2 regions of the Pseudoalteromonas sp. BZA4 genome follow, and region 1 is predicted to be linked to the other one. Evidence: riboswitches for the same ligand, from Rfam matches in the RefSeq annotation. Region 1 holds a riboswitch; the other holds the start of a gene.
The links. A riboswitch is a leader RNA that binds a small molecule or an ion and turns the genes downstream of it on or off. The one in region 1 is predicted to bind lysine.

Region 1 (3,419 bases):
GCCTTGAGCAAGTACTTGCTCAAGTTCACCTTTACTTGCAACATCAAAGTTAAACCCTGCGCTGTCTAAACATTGAATAATGCGAGACAGTGGGTTGGCCTTTACGGCATACCAAAGCTTCACATCGGTTTGCGCAGTCAGTTGATTTAAATGTGCAGTTAATTTATCTAAATCATAGATAAAAAATGGCGTATCAAGATGTGTTGAAACTTGTTCAACCGCTTGCTTGATGGGCGTGCTCAAAAAGCTCATTAACGTAAAACCTCTTCTAACAGTAATGATGCATCGCTTTGTTCATCACGGTATTTCACGATCAATGCACAAGACATGCTTAGACCTTGCTCGCGAGCCCATGCATTTGAAGCAGGGCGAGAGCCTGGGATCACAATCGCGTTTTCTGGGATGGCTTCACCTTTGTCTAGCTGGCGTTCGTTAACGCAATCGTAGACAGGAATAGTTGCAGATAAACGAACACCTGGCGCAAGTACAGCACCTTTTTTCACAACCACACCTTCAACAATAACGCAGCCTGCGCCGATGAATGCGTCATCTTCAATAACCACAGGGCTAGCACCAATTGGCTCTAGTACACCACCTAATTGTACTGCAGCACTTAGGTGAACATTTTTACCCACTTGTGCGCATGAACCCACTAATGCGTGGCTATCGACCATAGTACCTTCGTCGATGAACGCACCAATATTCACATATGCTGGTGGCATGATAATGGTGCCTTTGGCAACGTGTGCGCCACGGCGAACACTGCTACCACCTGGTACCATACGCACGCCTGCATCTGCTGCAAAGCCTTGTGGTGCTAAGTTGTGCTTATCAACAAAACCACCAGGGAACTCAGTATTAGTGCCGTTTTTAAAGGCTTCTAAAATGCCTTGTTTAACTTCAACATTGGCGTGCCAGTTGCCGTTCTCGTCTTGTGTTGCTGCGCGAACTGCGCCTGATTCTAAGTTGTTTAATAATTCTAACCAGCTCATGATAAAACCTGTTTTTAGTTCCAAGATAAAATTGTGTTGTTTGCGTGGGTGATGCTGTCTGTTTGCTCAAGCTCTAAATGCGTAAGCGGCGGACGTAAATGCGGGGTGTTTATTTTACCTTGCAGGTGCATCAGTACTTTTACGGGGATTGGGTTTGCCACAGCGAATAAACTTTGGATTGCTTGCGACCAATCGGTGAATAGATTTGGGTATTGACCACTTAAACTACGTTTAACAAACTCATGGGTTTGACTCGGCCAAGCATTCGCGGCAACCGAAACTAAACCTTTTGCACCAGCTTGAGCAAAATATGGCATAAGTGCATCATCGCCACTGAAAATAGCCAGTGTTGGTGATGCCGTTCTAAAGCCTTCAAATTTGCTAATGTCGCCACTGGCTTCTTTTAAAGCCCAAAGATTTCTGTGCTCAGCAAGGTTTTTGATCACCTGTGGTGAAATCTCAACTGCGCTGCGCCCTGGTACGTTATACAACATACAAGGGTGGTTACTTGCGTCTAATAGGCTTTCAAACCAATGTGTTTGCCCAACAACCCCAGGTTTTGCATACAGAGGTGAACCTAACAGGTAGCCATGAATAGGTAGTTGGTTGCAGTATTCAACCCAAGCAACTTGTTGCTTAAGGTTCATGCCGCCCACAGCAACCATGAGTGGTACACTCGGTGCTAATTGGCAAACATGCTCAACAATGGCTTGTTGCTCTTTGAGTGAAAGCGCCAGTCCTTCACCGGTACTGCCAAGCAATAAAATGCCGTTATTTGCATCTTGCTGCTCCGCGACCAGTTGTTCAAGGGCCGTGTAATCGACCTCGCCAGATTCAGAAAATGGCGTGACAAGCGCTGTCCACAATGGATAGTCGTTTAAATCAAAATTGTTGATCATCTCTCACGAACTTATAAGGTATTCGAAGAGTTTATGCGGGAACATTTGAATGGAGCCGCATGTCGTCGTTCGAACAAGGTATAATTCGAAGAGCGAATGGGCTTAAAATAATAAAGACGCGACGGCCTTATTATACTAAGACCAGAAGCTCTCCACCAAACTAATCAATAGCGCTATGCTATTGTTGGTGACAGTCGCTGGGATTCAGCCCAGTCGCCCGAAATAAGCACCTCACAAACGGTGTTATTTCTCGGCGTTAATTCCCCTCACGTATGATCAACAGAGTCTGTGCTCTTCCCATACGCTACCTGAATAACGCACCTCTTCCAGCCCTTTATGCTCGCTTTAAAGGTTAAAGCCAACATAGTTAAATAGGGTATTGGCGGCGATTAAAGCATTTTAGCCATCTAGGTGTCAAGGCGAAGGATTTGTTTTTTAGTGACCGATTTTGCAACATGGTTACGTATAAGCGTGTTTTTACGTACACTTAGCGTTAACCAAATAAATTGGAAAAATGATGGAAAAATTTAACGATATTTATCAGCGAGCCGTATCTCGAAAAGGCAGCGAAGAAATGCTGCATGCATTGTTATCAAACCCGCTCGATGATACTGATATTGCCAAAATGCATGACGATTTATGGTTAGAAGAGTTTACGCGTAAAGTCTTTCAAAGCGGTTTTTATTGGTCTGTTATCAATAATAAATGGGCTGGTTTTCGTGATGTGTTTTGGGATTTCAGCGTAGAAAAGTTGTTGATGATGCCGCCAGATATGCTTGAGCAAAAAGCCAGTGATGAGCGAATTGTTCGTAATTTTAAAAAAGTACAAACGATCCCAGAAAATGCGTACATGATCCACGAAGTTGCCGAGAAACATGGCAGTTTTAGCCAATTTATTGCAGATTGGCCAACTGACAATATTATTGGTTTGTGGGCCTATCTTAAAAAGCATGGTGCGCGTCTAGGGGGAAATACTGGCCCTTACGCTTTGCGAGCGCTTGGTAAAGATACCTTTTTGCTTTCTCGCGATGTAGAAGCCTACTTGCGTGCCCATGAGTTGATTGATGGCGGCTTACAAACTAAAAAGTCATTACAAGCAGCACAAGATTTTTTCAATGAATTACAACAGCAAAGCGGTTACAGCCTGCAGGCTCTAAGCCAACTAGTGGCCTATGGTGTAGGCGATAATCGTGTAGGTATAGCGACATCTTAAGGACAGTTATGAAACTGCAAACCCGATACACAGATATTAGTGAACTGCTTGCTATTAAAGATATGCCGAGTGCCGTTGCTAAGCCGCAATTACTGCTATTTAATGACAAGCTCGCTGATAATTTTGCGATTAATCACGACAGCGAATTTTTAGCTAAATTACTATCTGGTTCAACAATAGATAAAGATGTTGCACCGGTTGCACTTGGTTACTCAGGTCATCAATTTGGTCATTTTTCACCGCGTCTTGGTGATGGCAGAGCACATTTGCTTGGTGCTATTGCAGATCAAAATGGCATATTGTGGGATTTACAGT
Region 2 (3,419 bases), on a different contig from region 1:
ACGAAACCTAATCGACTTTGAAAGCCGTCACGAACTTGTGCCATACATCTACAAATCTGTTATTATTTTTCCTCATTAAACCATAATTACAGTCAACTGCGTAAACTATTTGCGTTTGTTCGTGCCTATAAATGTGCATCTGCTGTAAAAATAAACAAAACTAAATACGAGCCTTCGTGTAAGCGTTAAACCATGAGCAGTCACTACTTTTCGAATACTCTTATCATCGGGCAACAAAGCAAGACAACAGCCAAAAAAATTATGCTTATGGATGCAACACGTATTGATGTTGCAAGTTTACCCGTTGATAAATTACTCAGTGAGTTTGAATTAAGTGTGCTTGAAAAACGCAAAGTCCCTGCTGCCAAGCAAGAGTACTTAGCGACTCGCCTAACGTTAAAGTATTTGTATCAACATGCTTACCCTCATGATGATTTAGCCCTCAATGAAATATCGAGCCAGTTTGATGACAAAGACAGCAAGCTTAAATTACATACCCCAGTTAGAGAACCTGTGTGGGCCTGTTTATCACATTCAAATGGTTTAATTGGCGCAGCCCTTAACCCTGAACAACAGCTATTTGGTTTTGATATTGAACAAAGCAGTAAGCCTCGCCCTTTTATCAAACTCGCCAAGCATTTTTATCATCAAGATGAAGTTGACTTAATTAGCCGTTTTGACGCTCCCGATGAACAGGCACAGTGCTTTTTTAGAATTTGGACATTAAAAGAAGCGCTTGCCAAAGCAAGTGCTCAGCCTATTGCGAAACTACTTGCCCCTAATGTATTTGAAGAATTGAGCAAACATAATTTCAGCGCGAGTAGTAACTCTATTGAAGGTTTTGATATAAGTGTTGTGGCACAAAAAAGCACTGACTGGCAGTGCTCTTTTATTAATTTTAACGACCTACGCCGCGACTTGGCTTTCTAATAGTCGGCTATGAATAGCCTGCACGACTTCATCTGACTCGCTTTGCTCAACTAAGAAGCAAAGGTTATGTTTACTTGCACCGTGGCAAATTAAACGAATATTAAAATCACTCAATACCTGCATTAAATTCATTTCTTGCTGACGTAATTGAATTTCAGAACCAATTAAAGCCACCAGCGTTAAGTTATTCTCAACCGACACATGACAAAACTCAGAAAGCTTATCTAAACAAGCTTGATCAAGCTCAGGACGTGATGCATTCGGCGCGTTATCTAAAGTGATTGCAACACTGATCTCGGAGGTAGTAACCAAATCAACCGAAATATTAAACTCACTTAAAATGGTGAAAACACGTGCTAAGAAACCACTCGCTAGGAGCATTTCTGGGCTTTTAACCGTTAACAGAATTTGATTTTTACGCTGTGTTACGGCACGTATACCGGGTTGCTGAGATTTTTCTTTTTCAATCCATGTACCACCTAACTGTGGTTCACGACTTGAACCAACAAACACACTAATATGGCTACGGCTTGCAGGTAAAATGGTTGCAGGATGCAGTACTTTTGCACCAAACGTTGCCATTTCGGCCGCTTCATCAAAGCTTAAGCGTGCAATTGGGCTTGCTTTAGCGCATAAACGCGGATCAGTACTGAAAATACCCACAACATCGGTCCAAATATGCACGCTTTTTGCGTTAATTGCTTCTGCTAGTAATGCAGCACTGTAATCTGAACCACCACGGCCTAAGGTCGTTGTTTGATTGTGCTCATTGCTACCAATAAAACCTTGAGTTACCACAACATGGTCATCAAGTAATGGCACTAAATGCTCTTTAGCAGCCGCAGCGGTTGCTGCAACATTTGGGGTAGCTTTAGCAAATTGGCTATCTGTTTTTAGCACTTTACGTACATCAAAACGCACCGCATCAAGACCTTGCCCGCGTAATACTTGAGTAAATAAATACGATGATAAACGCTCGCCAAAGCTCAGTAGTTCATCTTGATCTGCTACTGACTTAGCCCCGTCTGATGCTAGCTTTTGAAAAGCCTTAAGCGTTTCATTAAAGCCATGTGCTAAATCAGCATCCAGCGACAGCTCTGCCAAGATTGCTTCTTGAATGGCTACCACACCAGTAATGTGCTCATCACGTTCAGCCGCACTCAAATCAGCTTTACACAATGCAACTAAATGGTTTGTCACGCCCGCACTGGCACTCACAGCAACTATACGTACTTGATTATCAGCACAAATGATTTCAGCGCAGCGGCTCATAGCATCAAAGTTAGCTACACTGGTGCCACCAAATTTTGCAACAACGTAATCTGATTTTGTGTTGGCGGCTAATTGGGTATTCATGTCGTCTCCTTTTGTGGAAAACTATCCACAGTAATTCAAGAAGAACTCGGCAAGGGGGTGCTTTGAAAATAAAGAGTAGTCCATGCCAGAAGCTCTCCACCTAGTTTGGTGACAGTTTTGAGGATTCAGCCCCATAAACCGAAAAATAACCGTGACGTCCGGTTAATTTTCTCGGCGAGTACTTCCCTCATTAATGGTCATTGGCGTTCGTCACCTCACATTAATTACCTAAGTATCGCACCTCTTCTGAATGTTAAGTTAACACCTGGTTAAAATAACAAAGCCTGCTGTTAAAAGCAGGCTTCGAAAGTTAACGTTTAGACGTCTAGCTGTCAAGTTGTTTTATGAAATTAAACTGCCCGCTAAGTGCGAACCGTAATAACCAACGGTATAAGCAATTAATAAATAAACCGACATTTTAAGATAGCTCATAAAGGTCAGTGCCTTAACCTTACTCATGGCAATAATACCTGCCGCAGAGCCGATTATAAGCATTGAGCCACCGACCCCAGTTGCGTAAGTAAACGACAGCCATTGCTGAGGGCTCATCACAATATCAGCTTTTAAAAGTGCTGCTGTTAGAGGTACGTTATCTACCGCCGCTGATAATAGCCCCATCAAGTAGTTGGCATATTCCGGTGCCATCAACTCATATAAGTGAGTAAATTTAGCAAGCATACCAACTTCTTTTAATGCGCCAACGAGTAATAATACACCGACGAAGAACAATAAGGTGTCGTATTCAATTTCACGAATATAATCGATGATTTTTTTGTTAACGTCTTTTTTGCGCATTAAGAATTGCGCAACCAAAAACATCAGAGATAAACCAAATAAAAAGGTTAATAACGGCGGCACACTATAAAGCACACTCAAAGTTAACGTAGCAATAATCGTCGAGAAGAAGATAACCGCAATGGTAATATCTGTCTTTTCGATACGACGGGCTGCTTGCTTTTCAAACACAACATTACCCGACATACCCACCGACAACATCGCCGCGAGCAGTGCAACACTTGTCAGAGCAGGGGCAATTAATAATAGTAGATTAGCAATAGTGACTTTTTCGTCTAAGAAAATCATCAGGGTTGTAACATCACCGGTGATCAGCGATACCCCACCCGAGTTAACAC

Region 2: linked by a shared signal. The riboswitch ahead of lysC (lysine-sensitive aspartokinase 3) and the one ahead of dapA (4-hydroxy-tetrahydrodipicolinate synthase) in region 1 are both predicted to bind lysine.

The regions. Positions count from the first base shown of each region.
Region 1 is NZ_JBECOT010000026.1:10,086-13,504, forward strand. It holds gene ABMY41_RS12090 (PLP-dependent decarboxylase) at 1-252, opposite strand, end outside; gene ABMY41_RS12095 (2,3,4,5-tetrahydropyridine-2,6-dicarboxylate N-succinyltransferase) at 252-992, opposite strand; gene dapA (4-hydroxy-tetrahydrodipicolinate synthase) at 1,007-1,891, opposite strand; lysine riboswitch at 2,029-2,225, opposite strand; gene ABMY41_RS12105 (DNA-3-methyladenine glycosylase I) at 2,409-3,104, shown strand; gene ABMY41_RS12110 (protein adenylyltransferase SelO family protein) at 3,113-3,419, shown strand, end outside.
Region 2 is NZ_JBECOT010000001.1:53,835-57,253, reverse strand. It holds gene ABMY41_RS00225 (sodium-dependent transporter) at 1-44, opposite strand, end outside; gene ABMY41_RS00220 (4'-phosphopantetheinyl transferase superfamily protein) at 193-930, shown strand; gene lysC (lysine-sensitive aspartokinase 3) at 907-2,286, opposite strand; lysine riboswitch at 2,368-2,540, opposite strand; gene nhaD (sodium:proton antiporter NhaD) at 2,629-3,419, opposite strand, start outside.